3 regions of the Streptomyces sp. NBC_01264 genome follow, and region 1 is predicted to be linked to each of the others. Evidence: riboswitches for the same ligand, from Rfam matches in the RefSeq annotation. Region 1 holds a riboswitch; each other region holds the start of a gene.
What was found. A riboswitch is a leader RNA that binds a small molecule or an ion and turns the genes downstream of it on or off. The one in region 1 is predicted to bind cyclic di-AMP.
Positions count from the first base shown of each region.

Region 1 (4,273 bases):
CCAGCTCGCCGACCTCACCCGCTTCGACTGCCAGCCGCTGCCCGGGCTGCTGGCCGAGAAGCTGCTCTCCCACAGTCCGCACCTGGACCGGGTCTTCTTCGGCAACAGCGGCACGGAGGCGGTGGAGACCGCCCTGAAGTTCGCCCGGTACGCCACCGGGCGGCCCAGGGTCCTCTACTGCGACCACGCCTTCCACGGGCTCACGACGGGCTCGCTCTCGGTCAACGGCGAGGCCAGCTTCCGCGAGGGCTTCGGGCCGCTGCTGGCGGACACCCGGATCGTGCTCGGAGACCTGGCCGCGCTGGAGCGGGAGCTGAAGAAGGGGGACGTGGCGGCCCTCGTCGTGGAGCCGATCCAGGGCAAGGGGGTGCTCGCCGCGCCGCCCGGCTTCCTGCTCGCCGCACAGGAGGCGCTGCACCGGCGGGGGGCGCTGCTGATCGCGGACGAGGTGCAGACCGGCCTCGGACGGACCGGCGACTTCTACGCCTACCAGCACGAGGCCGGAGTCGAACCGGACCTGGTCTGCGTGGCCAAGGCCCTCTCCGGCGGCTACGTGCCCGTCGGAGCGACCCTGGGCAAGGACTGGATCTTCAAGAAGGTCTACTCCTCCATGGACCGGGTGCTCGTCCACTCCGCCAGCTTCGGCTCCAACGCGCAGGCGATGGCGGCCGGGCTCGCGGTCCTGTCCGTCATGGAGGACGAGCAGGTGGTGGCCCGTGCCCGCGCGACGGGAGACCTGCTGCGCGGGCGGCTCGCCGCGCTCGTGGACGAGTACGAACTCCTCCACGAGGTACGGGGACGCGGGCTGATGATCGGCATCGAGTTCGGCCGGCCGTCCTCGCTGGGCCTGCGGAGCCGCTGGACCATGCTGCAGGCGGCCCGCAAGGGGCTGTTCGCGCAGATGGTCGTGGTGCCGCTGCTGCAGAAGCACCGGATCCTCACGCAGGTCTCCGGGGACCACCTGGAAGTGATCAAGCTGATCCCCCCGCTGATCGTGGACGAGGCGGACGTCGACCGGTTCGTCGGCGCCTTCCGCACGGTCATGGACGAGGCGCACGGCGGCGGCGGCCTGATGTGGGACTTCGGCCGGACGCTGGTGAAGCAGGCCGTCGCCAACCGCTGAGCCGGCGGTTCGGCGGGCGACGGCCCACCTCGTGGGGCGTCAGTCCAGCAGCCGGTCGCGGAGTCTGCCGAGGGTCTCGGGCGTGAGCCCGAGGCCCTCGGCGAGGTAGCGGTCCACTCCGCCCCACTCTTCGTCGATGGTGTCGAAGGCCGTGGTCAGATACGGGGCGCGGGCGTCGAAGAGCGGGGCGAGCAGTTCCATCACCTCGGGGGCGCGGGCCTCGGGCGCGTCGCTGCCCCGGCGGACCCGGTAGCGGTTGTGCGGCTGGTTCGACTCCAGGTAGTCCGCGACGATGGCCTCCCGCTCCACGCCCAGCGCGAGCAGGGTGACGGCGATCGACAGGCCGGCCCGGTCCTTCCCGGCCGCGCAGTGCATGAGGGCCGGGACGCTGTCCTCGGCGAGCGCGTGCACCACCCGGCTGTGCTCGGCGGTACGGGTCCGGATCATCGACCGGTACGAACGGGACATCCGGTCGGCGGCCCTGCCCTCGCCCAGCAGCTCGCGGAGCTGCGCCAGCTCTCCCTCGCGGACCATCTTCCAGAACTCCCCGCCGTCGGCCGGATCCGACAGCGGAATGTTCACGTTGCGCACGCCGGGCAGCTCCACGTCCTGCCCCTCCAGTGCGTGATCGGCTCCGTTGCGGAAGTCGAAGACGGTGTGCAGTCCGAGCGACCCGAGGAATTCCGCGTCGCTTTCGGTGGCATGCGCCAGATGTCCACTTCGGAATAGTCGTCCCGACTTGACCCTCCGGCCGTCCGTGGTCGGCAACCCGCCCACGTCGCGGAAGTTGCGCACTCCGGTCAGCGCCGGCTCCTCGTGCGGACTCTGGGGTATCGGCTGGGTCACCGGGCTCCTCCGTGTGGTGGTGGTCTTCGTCGTCGGTGGTGTCCGAATTACGCCAGTTATGGGCAACTTGCCATAGCGACAGGCGAGATCGGACATGCCCCCGTGAGCCAGATCATACGGTGACGGTGAGTGCCTGATCGCGAATGGCGAATTGCCTTGCTGGGGCGGTTGTTGAAGGTGCGGAATGGACGCAGGGTGACCGGAATTCCGGCGGCCCGTCATCTTCAAGATTCTGTTGGGGAATTCATGACTTGTTCCGTGCGGCCGGACTCGATTACGTTCGCGATCGATCCGGACGGACCGCCTAATCCTGCCGCCGACCGGAAACCGCACCCGACTATTCACGCGCGCGGCAGGAGCGGGGGAACCAGGTAGGCCGCTGTTCCGGATCTCCGGTTGAGATCTTTACAACGGGACAGCTCGGGGTGAAGCCGTACATGTGCTGTTCACCGGCACAGGGGCGGCCGGACATCTCCAGTCCGAACCCGACAGCTCACCTCGCAGGCGTCGGAGAGGAATTCGCCATGCACGGAACGGGTAAGCACCGCCGTCCCAAGTCCCGCTCGATATCCCGCGGGTTCGCCGCCGCGGGCACCGGTGGCGCGGCCCTCGCGCTTCCGCTGCTCGGCGCCACCGCGGCCCACGCCGCGGGTGCCCCGGCCGCGGCGCCCGCCGCAGTCCCGGCCCCCCAGGTGGTGGCCGCCCAGGCGCCCGCCGCGCTCAAGGCCGCGCCGGCCGCCGCGCAGAGCGCGCCCACGGTCTACACCGTGGTGCCGGGTGACTACCTGTCCAAGATCGCCGAGCGCCAGCACCTCACCGGTGGCTGGGAGCGGCTCTACGCGGACAACCGCGAGGCCGTCGGCACCGACCCGTCGCTGATCCACCCGGGCCTGGAGCTCACGCTCGGCGCGAAGGGCTCGGCTCCGGCCGCGGCCGCCGAGTCCGCGCCGGCCGAGACGCCGAAGCCGTCCAAGAAGTCTACTTCCTCCGCTTCCTCCGGTTCTTCTACTTCTGCCGATTCGTCGGATTCCTCCGACGGGGGCGCCGCACCCGCCCGCAAGGCGCCCGTCGCGAAGGCGCCCGCCAAGCAGCAGAGCGGCTCCACCTCGACCGGCTTCGTCGCCCCGGTGGGCGGCGGCACCTCCACCGCGTACAAGACCGCCGGCTCCATGTGGTCCAGCGGGTACCACACCGGGGTCGACTTCGCCGCGAGCAGCGGCACCACCGTCAAGGCGGTCGGCGCCGGCACCGTGGTCTCCGCCGGGTGGAGCGGGTCCTACGGCAACGAGGTCGTCATCCGGCACGCCGACGGCAAGTACAGCCAGTACGCACACCTCTCCCAGCTGTCCGTCTCCTCGGGCCAGAGCGTCACCGGCGGCCAGAGCATCGGCCTCTCCGGTTCCACGGGCAACTCGACCGGCCCGCACCTGCACTTCGAGATCCGCACCGGGCCCTCGTACGGCTCGGACATCGACCCGCTGGCCTACCTGCGGTCGAAGGGCGTCAGCATCTGAATCCGAATCTGAATCCGAGGCGCTGTCGGAGGTGCCGGTTAGGCTGCACGTTCCGACAGGGGACGGGACGGGCGCGGCATGAAGATCAGCGCAGGGGAGCTCAACCGCTCCACCCTCGCACGGCAGTTGCTGCTGCGGCGCGAGGTGATGGGCGTCGGTGACGCGGTCCGCGGGGTGGTCGCCCTGCAGGCGCAGCACGCGGCCTCGCCCTACCTCGCGCTGTGGAACCGGCTCGCCGGTTTCGACCCGGCGGACCTCGACGCCGCCTTCACGGGGCGCGAGGTCCTCAAGTCGACGCTGATGCGACTGACCCTGCACGCCGTGCACGCGGAGGACTACCCGCCCTTCCGGGAGGCCGTGCAGCCGTCCGTACGGGCCGCCCGGCTCGGGACCCGCTTCACGGCCTCGGGGCTGACGGCTGAGGACGCCGACGTCCTCGTGCCGGAGCTGCTGGACTTCGCCGGCCGGCCCCGTACGACGGCGGAGTGCGAGGCCTGGCTCGGCGACCGGCTAGGCGCCCCGCCGCAGCCCGGAGCGTGGTGGGGGCTGCGGCAGTACGCACCGCTGCTGCACGCGCCCACCGCCGCGCCGTGGTCGTTCGGGGAGCGACCGTCGTACGTCGCGCCGCCGAGCCGCCCGCGCGCCGTACCGGCGGACCCGGAGGCGTCGGAGGAGTCCCTGCGGACGCTGGTCCTGCGCTACCTGGAGGGGTTCGGGCCGGCGTCGGCGGCGGACGTGGCGCAGTTCTCCCTGGTCCAGCGGTCCAGGGTGCGCCAGGCGCTGCGCGCTC
Region 1 covers NZ_JAPEOX010000002.1:1,423,989-1,428,261, reverse strand. The annotation lists gene OG435_RS39485 (aspartate aminotransferase family protein) at 1-1,123, shown strand, start outside; gene OG435_RS39480 (tyrosine-protein phosphatase) at 1,163-1,969, opposite strand; cyclic di-AMP (ydaO/yuaA leader) riboswitch at 2,294-2,491, shown strand; gene OG435_RS39475 (M23 family metallopeptidase) at 2,494-3,483, shown strand; gene OG435_RS39470 (winged helix DNA-binding domain-containing protein) at 3,562-4,273, shown strand, end outside.

Region 2 (4,273 bases), on a different contig from region 1:
CCCGGCCATTGATCCGCCTCCCCTATATGCGCCCTATATGCGCACGACGCACTACGTCCCCGCACACGGTACGGGACCGAGTGCGGGGACGTAGGGAGGCTTGCGCCCCTAAGGACCGATCAGGGTGTTCAGCCCTTGAAGCGCGGGAACGCGCTGCGGCCCGCGTACACCGCGGCGTCGTCGAGGATCTCCTCGATGCGCAGCAGCTGGTTGTACTTGGCGACGCGGTCCGAGCGGGCCGGGGCGCCGGTCTTGATCTGGCCGCAGTTCACGGCGACCGCGAGGTCGGCGATGGTGACGTCCTCGGTCTCACCGGAGCGGTGCGACATCATGCACTTGAAACCGTTGCGCTGGGCCATCTCGACGGCGTCCAGGGTCTCGGTCAGCGAACCGATCTGGTTCACCTTGACGAGCAGGGCGTTCGCGGAGCCCTCTTCGATGCCGCGGGCGAGACGCTCGGGGTTGGTGACGAAGAGGTCGTCGCCGACGATCTGGACCTTGGAGCCCAGCTTGTCGGTGAGGACCTTCCAGCCCGCCCAGTCGTCTTCGTACAGCGGGTCCTCGATGGACACGAGCGGGAACGCGGAGACGAGCTCCTCGTAGTACTCGGTCATCTCGGCGGCCGAGCGGGACTGGCCCTCGAACTCGTACTTGCCGTCCTTGTAGAACTCGGACGCGGCGACGTCGAGCGCGAGCGCGATGTCCTTGCCCGGGACGTAGCCGGCCTGCTTGATGGCCTCGACGATGAGGTCGAGCGCGGCGCGGTTCGACTCCAGGTTCGGCGCGAAGCCGCCCTCGTCGCCCAGACCGGTGGAGAGGCCCTTGGTGTGCAGGACCTTCTTGAGGGTGTGGTAGACCTCGGCACCCCAGCGAAGGGCCTCGGAGAAGGACTCCGCACCGATCGGGGCGATCATGAATTCCTGGATGTCGACGTTGGAGTCGGCGTGCGACCCACCGTTCAGGATGTTCATCATCGGAACGGGCAGCAGGTGCGCGTTCGGGCCGCCGAGGTAGCGGAAGAGCGGGAGGTCCGAGGCCTCGGACGCGGCGTGCGCGACGGCGAGGGAGACGCCGAGGATGGCGTTGGCGCCGAGGGAGCCCTTGTTCTCGGTGGCGTCCAGGTCGATCATCGCCTGGTCGATCAGGCGCTGCTCGGTGGCGTCGTAGCCGACGAGCTCCGGGCCGAGCTGCTCGATGACGGCCAGGACGGCCTTCTCGACGCCCTTGCCCATGTAGCGGTTGGGGTCACCGTCGCGGAGCTCTACGGCTTCGAACGCTCCGGTGGAGGCGCCGGACGGAACTGCAGCACGGCCGGTGCTGCCATCGTCGAGGCCAACCTCGACCTCGACCGTGGGGTTGCCTCGGGAGTCCAGGATTTCCCGGGCTACGACGACGTCGATGGACGGCACGAGCATCTCCTTCTGGGATGTGACGCTGGGTGTGCGGTGGCGTGTCAGGCCGTGGGATGGCCTTGCCGCTTAGAGCCTAACCGCCTCCGGGGCCTCGGCCACCCGACCGCCCGGGTCCTGGGACGAAAAAGGGCCTGAATGCCCCTCTTACAGGACATAGGGCCCTTGATCACCGACGTTCCGGAGACCCCGTCAGGCCGGAGGCCCGCACACAGCACCGCCCGGCGCGAAGGGGGTTACGCGCCGGGCGGTGGAATCGCGTGGTGGAGCTACGCGACGGAACTACTGCGTGTCGCCGAAGCGGACGCCATCGTTCTCACAGGTTTCAGCTGAGGTTCAGCTTCTGACCCGGGTAGATCAGGTCGGCGTCCGACACGATCTCCTTGTTGAGCTCGAAGAGCTTCTCCCAGCCACCGGACACGTTGTTCGCGTCGGCGATCGCACCCAGCGTGTCGCCGGACTTGACCTCGTAGGAGCCGTTGCCCGTCTTGGGGGTCTCGGTCTTCGGCGCGGCGGCCGGGCGCTCGGAGCGGGTCGTCGGAGCCTCGACGCGCTTGGTCTCCTTCTTCGGAGCCTCGGTCTTCGGCTTCGGCGCGGCCGGCTTCGGCTGCGTCTTCGGCTTGGAGGGGGTGGTCTGCCCCGACCCGCCGGTGTAGGAGGAGTTCGACAGGCCGACGCCGCAGGACGGCCAGGCGCCCTTGCCCTGGCCCTTGAGGACCTTCTCGGCGATGGCTATCTGCTGCGACTTGGAGGCCTGGTTGGCCTGCGCGGCGTACGCCTTGCCGCCGTACGCGGCCCAGGTGGAGGACGAGAACTGCAGGCCGCCGTAGTAGCCGTTGCCCGTGTTGATGGACCAGTTGCCGCCCGACTCGCACGAGGCGACGCGGTCCCACTCGGCGCCGGTCGCGGCGGAAGCGGTGCCCGCGGCCATCAGCGGCGCGGCCACGGCCACACCGGCGACACCGGCGAGCGTGACGAGACGGACAGACCGCTGAATGGCAGCGCCGCGACGGTGCTTGCCCTTGCCCGAAAGCAGCATGGAGTTCTCCTCACCGACGCCTACGAGGTGAGCTGTCGGGTTCGGGCGAGTGAGTGCCCGGCCGAGCGACCTAGCGCTTGGCTTAACCCCTAGCCGGCGATGTGACCGTCTCTCAACGGCCGCTGCCGGCGCCTACCTTGGTTCCCCCGCTCCTGCCTTCGGCGCTTTACGCGACGAGTGTTCCCTCCGTCCGCCGGCAGGATTCGGCGATGCGGTCGAAGGAGCCCGCGGTGGCGAGCGATTCAGAAGGTAGACAGGTCTCCCCCCGATGTTCAACGAGGAACATCGGGGGGAAACGGTGCCTACTTGCGCTCCCCGGAAGGACGTTTGCGCAGGTGAGGGCGGGGTTTGCGGAACGCTCCGGGCCTGACACGCCAGTTGACCTGAAGAGACACATGTCTCACTTACAGAAAACGGACAATCAGCTGGTTCCGGGCGCCTCAAGTGTCCCTATTAGTGCGTTAGATCCAGGTTCTGGCCGGGCTTGATGAGGTCCGCATCTCCGCCGATGACCTGCTCGTTGGCCTCATAGAGACCCTTCCAGCCGCCCTTCACTCCGTTGGCGTCCGCGATCTCGATCAGGCTGTCGCCCGCCTTCACGGTGTACGTCGCCTCCGACGCGGCATCAGACGCGGCGGGCGCCTCGACCGCGGCCGGGCCGCGGTGCTTGCCGCCGCCGCCGGTCGCGCCGGGGGTCGCCGTCCCATCCGGAGCGGTGGAGGCGCCGGGTGCGCCCGGGGTCGTCGGGGCCGTGGGATCAACCGGGTTGACCGGATTTGCCGGGTTCGCGGAGTTCCCGGGATCGGTCGGGTCGATCGGGTTGGCCGGGTCGAGCGGGGACACGGGGGTCGTCGGGCCCACCGGCGCGGTCGGGTCCGTGGACGGCGGAGCCACCGGCGTGGTGGGGCCGACCGGAGCGGTCGGGTCCGTGGACGGCGGCGTCACCGGGGCCGTGGGGTCCACCGGGCTCGTGGGAGCCGTCGGGTCGCCCGGGAGTCCCGGGGGCGTCTCCAGGTCCGGCGCGGGCATGACGGGCAGTTCGCCGGGCACGCCGATCGGATAGTCGGGCTGCGTCGAGGCCGACGGGGCCTCGGGAGCCGGGCTCTTCGGCGTAGGGGCCCCGAAGTCCGTGGAGGGCTTGCCCGAGCCGGTGTGGGGCACGGAGTCGTCCGGGCGGGACGGGGTCGGGGCGAGGGATCCGGAACCGCCGGGCAGGCCCGGGTCCACCTCGGCCGCGGGCGCGTCCTGCGTCAGACCGGCCCGCACTCCGCACAGCGGCCACGCCTGGGGCCCCTGGGAAGCCAGCACCCGCTCCGCCACGGCGATCTGCTGGGAGCGGCTGGCGAGGTCGGCGCGCTGCGCGAAGTCGAGTCCACCGGCGTTCTTCCACTGCTCCTGGCTGAACTGCAGCCCGCCGTAGGCGCCACCGCCGAAGTTGGCGCTCCAGGTTCCGCCGCTCTCGCACTCGGCGACCTGGTCCCATGTGGAGGTCTCCGCGGCGCTCGCGCCCGTGGCGGCGAGCAGCGGCAGGGCGAGGGCGGTGCCGGTGACTCCGGCGGTGACGACAAGTGCGGGCACTTGTCGGGGGCGTCTGTGGCGGCCGTTCCCGGAACGCATGAGGCTGCACCTTTCGCATAACGGCGGGGTAACGGCAGAACCTAGCGGCCTTCGAACGCCTGTCACAAGTTTGGGCAGCCAACTGACTTCAGGTCAGGCCGGTTTCAGGTGTTTTGGGCGGTGGATTCGGCCGAGAAGCGGACCGGGAGCGTCCGCAGCCCCCGCATGATGAGCCCACCGCGCCAGCGCAGCTCCTCGGGCCCCACAG
Region 2 covers NZ_JAPEOX010000001.1:4,112,861-4,117,133, forward strand. The annotation lists gene OG435_RS18925 (FtsB family cell division protein) at 1-9, opposite strand, end outside; gene eno (phosphopyruvate hydratase) at 129-1,415, opposite strand; gene OG435_RS18935 (transglycosylase family protein) at 1,735-2,448, opposite strand; cyclic di-AMP (ydaO/yuaA leader) riboswitch at 2,451-2,622, opposite strand; gene OG435_RS18940 (transglycosylase family protein) at 2,902-4,026, opposite strand; gene OG435_RS18945 (cytochrome P450 family protein) at 4,170-4,273, opposite strand, start outside.
Region 2: it holds a riboswitch for cyclic di-AMP, as region 1 does, so the genes downstream of both, OG435_RS18935 (transglycosylase family protein) here and OG435_RS39475 (M23 family metallopeptidase) in region 1, are expected to answer to the same signal.

Region 3 (4,273 bases), 950 kb from region 1:
CTGGAGGACGCCCGCGCGTTCTTCCGTACGTACTACGCGCCCAACAACGCGGTGCTCTCGGTCGTCGGCGACATCGACCCCGAGAAGACGCTCGCCTGGGTCGAGAAGTACTTCGGCACCATCCCCGGCCACGACGGCAAGCAGCCGCCGCGCGACGGCTCGCTCCCCGAGATCATGGGCGGGCAGCTGCGCGAGGAGATCGTCGAGGAGGTCCCGGCCCGCGCGCTGATGGCGGCCTACCGCCTCCCGCACGACGGCACCCGCGAGTGCGACGCCGCCGACGTGGCGCTGACCGTCCTGGGCAGCGGCGAGTCCTCCCGGCTGCACAACCGGCTGGTGCGCCGCGACCAGAGCGCCGTCGCGGCCGGCTTCGGCATGCTGCGCCTCGCCGGCGCGCCCTCGCTGGGCTGGCTGGACGTCAAGACCTCCAGCGGGGTCGAGGTGCCCGCCATCGAGGCGGCCGTGGACGAGGAGCTCGCGCGGTTCGCCGCCGAGGGCCCGACGGCCGAGGAGATGGAGCGCGCGCAGGCCCAGCTGGAGCGCGAGTGGCTGGACCGGCTGAGCACGGTGGCCGGCCGCGCCGACGAACTGTGCCGCTTCGCGGTGCTGTTCGGCGACCCGCAGCTGGCGCTGACCGCCGTCCAGCGCGTCCTCGACATCACTGCCGAGGAGGTGCAGGCCGTGGCCGCGGCCCGACTGCGCCCGGACAACCGCGCGGTGCTCGTCTACGAGCCGATCGCCGCGGACGACATCGAAGAGACCGACGCGAGCGACGAGAACGAGGGGGCGGAGCAGTGAGCGACACCGCAGCCGACACCGCAGCCGTCACGATGACCTTCCACCCGCGCCCCGAGGCCGGCGAGCCGCAGCCGTGGGCCTTCCCGGCCCCCGAGCGCGGGGTCCTGGCCAACGGCCTGACCCTGCTGCGCTGCCACCGGCCGGGCCAGCAGGTGGTCGCCGTCGAGATCAACCTCGCCGCCCCGCTCGACGCGGAGCCCGAGGGCCTCGACGGCGTGGCCACGATCATGGTCCGCGCCCTGTCCGAGGGCACCGACAAGCGCTCCGCCGAGGAGTTCGCCGCCGAGCTCGAGCGCTGCGGCGCCACCCTCGACGCGCACGCCGACCACCCCGGCCTGCGGGTCTCCCTGGAGGTCCCGGCCTCCCGCCTGCACAAGGCGCTGGGGCTGGTCGCCGAGGCACTGCGCGCGCCGGCCTTCACCGACGACGAGGTCGACCGCCTGGTGCGCAACCGGCTCGACGAGATCCCGCACGAGAGCGCCAACCCGCAGCGCCGCGCCGCCAAGCAGCTCTCGAAGGAGCTCTTCCCGGCCTCCCTGCGGATGTCCCGCCCCCGTCAGGGAACCGAGGAGACGGTCGCCCGCATCGACTCCGCGGCCGTACGGGCCTTCTACGAGGCCCACGTGCGCCCCGCGACCGCCACCGCGGTGGTGGTCGGGGACCTGACCGGCATCGACCTGGACGCCGTCCTGGCCGACACCCTGGGCGCGTGGACCGGTGACACCACCGCCCCGCGCCCGGTCCCGCCGATCACCGCCGACGACACGGGCCGCGTGGTCATCGTGGACCGGCCCGGCGCGGTCCAGACGCAGCTGCTGATCGGCCGCATCGGGGCGGACCGGCACGACCGGGTCTGGGCGCCCCAGGTGCTCGGCACGTACTGCCTGGGCGGCACGCTCACCTCCCGGCTGGACAAGGTGCTGCGCGAGGAGAAGGGGTACACGTACGGCGTGCGCGCCTTCGGCCAGGTGCTGCGCTCCACCGCGGACGGCAAGGGCGCCTCGATGCTCGCCATCAGCGGCTCGGTGGACACCCCGAACACCGGCCCGGCCCTGGACGACCTCTGGACGGTGCTGCGCACCCTCGCGGAGGGCGGCCTGACCGACGCCGAACGGGACGTGGCCGTGCAGAACTTGGTGGGGGTGGCCCCGCTGAAGTTCGAGACGGCTGCCTCGGTCGCGGGCACGCTCGCGGACCAGGTCGAGCAGGAGCTCCCTGACGACTACCAGGCGCAGTTGTACGCGCGGCTGGCCGAGACCGGGACGGTGGAGGCCACTTCGGCGGTCGTCAGCGCCTTCCCGGTGGACCGTCTGGTCACGGTCCTGGTCGGGGACGCCTCGCTGATCGAGGAGCCGGTGCGGGCCCTCGGGATCGGTGAAGTGACCGTGGTCGCCAACTGATCGTCAGTTGACCGTTCCGTTGATTCGCGGGATTTCCGGCGGGCCGTCAACTGGCCTGCTGCTGAAGGGACCCCGACGGCTTGTCCGTCGAGGTCCCTTTTCGGCTTCTTGTCCCTTTTCTGGCGTGGTTGCTTGTTTGTGGTGTGGCGTACGCAACAAAAGAGCGTGTCTGTTTGGCGATTGGCTGATGATCCGCCTAGCGTCGGCCGTGCTGTCCGTCAGTTGTAACCGCCGCGTCCGCGGCACCGGGCAGCGATCGCCGAGTCCCCGTCAGGCGCGAGCCTGGGGAGCCGGGGACCCACTTGTGTCCCTGGGGTGAATCGGACCGCCTCGCAAGAGGGGGCCCGTAGGAGACCTTCCTGCTCCGAACCCGTCAGCTAACCCGGTAGGCGAGAGGGAAGGAAAGGATCAGCCCCTTCATGGCGTTTGGCAGTAGTGCCGCCGGCAAGCACCGTGGTTCGAGCCGTATGAGCCGCAAGACCGCCGGCTACGCCGGCATAGCCGCCCTCGCCGCCACCGGCGTCGTGGGCTCCCTGGCCGGCCCCGCGTTCGCCGCGGACAAGTCCCCCTCCCTTGAGGACACCGGCGCCCTGAACACCATCGTGGTGGCCGACGAGCTCGCCGGTGACGTGGAGGCCCAGGCCCAGTCCCAGCAGCGGGCCGCCGAGGCCGCCGCCGCCAAGGCGCAGGCCGAGGCCGACGCCCGTCAGCGGGCCGCCGAGGCCAAGGCGAAGGCCGAAGCCCAGGCGAAGGCCGAGCGCGAGGCCGCCGAGCGCGCCGCCCGCGAAGAGGAGCGCAAGCGCCTCAACACCTTCGTCTCGCCGATCGACGGCTCCTACGTCAGCACGCAGTACCACGCGGGCGGCGGCATGTGGGCCTCCGGCAGCCACACCGGCATCGACTTCCACGCCTCCTCCGGCACCTCCGTGCACGCGGTCGGCCTGGGCACCGTGGTCGAGGCGGGCTGGGGCGGCGCGTACGGCAACAACGTCGTCATCAAGCACGCCGACGGCACGTACACCCAGTACGGGCACATGTCCTCGCTGAGCGTCCGGGTCGGCCAGCAGGTCACCCCGGGCCAGCAGATCGGCCTGTCGGGCAACACCGGCAACTCCAGCGGTGCCCACCTGCACTTCGAGGCCCGTACCGGCGCCGACTACGGTTCGGACATCAACCCGGTCACGTACCTGCGCTCGCACGGCGTCAACGTCTGACCGTTCGCCCCACCGCACGTCTTCCGCGAAGGCCCCGGCTCTTTGAGAGCCGGGGCCTTCGTCGTGTTTCGCGCTCCGCGGTGTGTGAATGTTTCGTATTTCCGGCCGTCCTCGGAAATTATCGTGTGTTGCAATAGAGTCGCAACGCGCACAGCCATACGAAAAAGGCGGAGGTCCGGTCTTGCGTATTCCCGCGCACACGGTATGCACAGCGATCCGCGACGACATCGTCTCCGGGGTGTTCGGGCCCGGCGCCCGGCTGACCGAGGAGGTGCTCGCCCGCCGGTACGGAGTCTCGCGCGTTCCGGTGCGCGAGGCGCTGCGCACGCTGGAGTCCGAGGGGTTCGTGACCACCCGCCGGCACGCCGGTGCCTGTGTGGCCGAGCCGACCGAGCAGGAGGCGGCCGACCTCCTGGAGCTGCGGATGCTCCTGGAGCCCCTCGCGGCCGCCAGGGCGGCCCGCAGACGCAGCGAGGCCCACCTCAAGGTGCTGCGCGGCCTGGTCAGGCTGGGCCAGGAGCGGGCCAGGCGGGGCCAGGGGGAGGATCTGCGCTCCCTGGGCGGCTGGTTCCACGAGACGCTCTCCCAGGCCTCGGGCAGCCCCGGGCTCATCGCCCTGCTCACCCAGATGCGCCACAAGGTGGCCTGGATGTACGTGGTGGAGGCCCCGGTGCGGCCCGTGGAGTCCTGGGCGGAGCACGGCGCGATCGTGGACGCGGTGGCCCGGGGCGACGCCGAGCGGGCCCGGGCGCTGACGGCGGCCCACGTGGACCGGGCGGCGGGGGCGCACCGGATGCGCGTGAGGACTTTGCAACCTGCCGTAAACACGGCGAGCGTTCCGCATTAACAAACGCCGTATAC
Region 3 covers NZ_JAPEOX010000002.1:2,371,162-2,375,434, reverse strand. The annotation lists gene OG435_RS43655 (M16 family metallopeptidase) at 1-798, shown strand, start outside; gene OG435_RS43650 (M16 family metallopeptidase) at 831-2,198, shown strand; cyclic di-AMP (ydaO/yuaA leader) riboswitch at 2,446-2,605, shown strand; gene OG435_RS43645 (M23 family metallopeptidase) at 2,618-3,412, shown strand; gene OG435_RS43640 (GntR family transcriptional regulator) at 3,594-4,259, shown strand.
Region 3: it holds a riboswitch for cyclic di-AMP, as region 1 does, so the genes downstream of both, OG435_RS43645 (M23 family metallopeptidase) here and OG435_RS39475 (M23 family metallopeptidase) in region 1, are expected to answer to the same signal.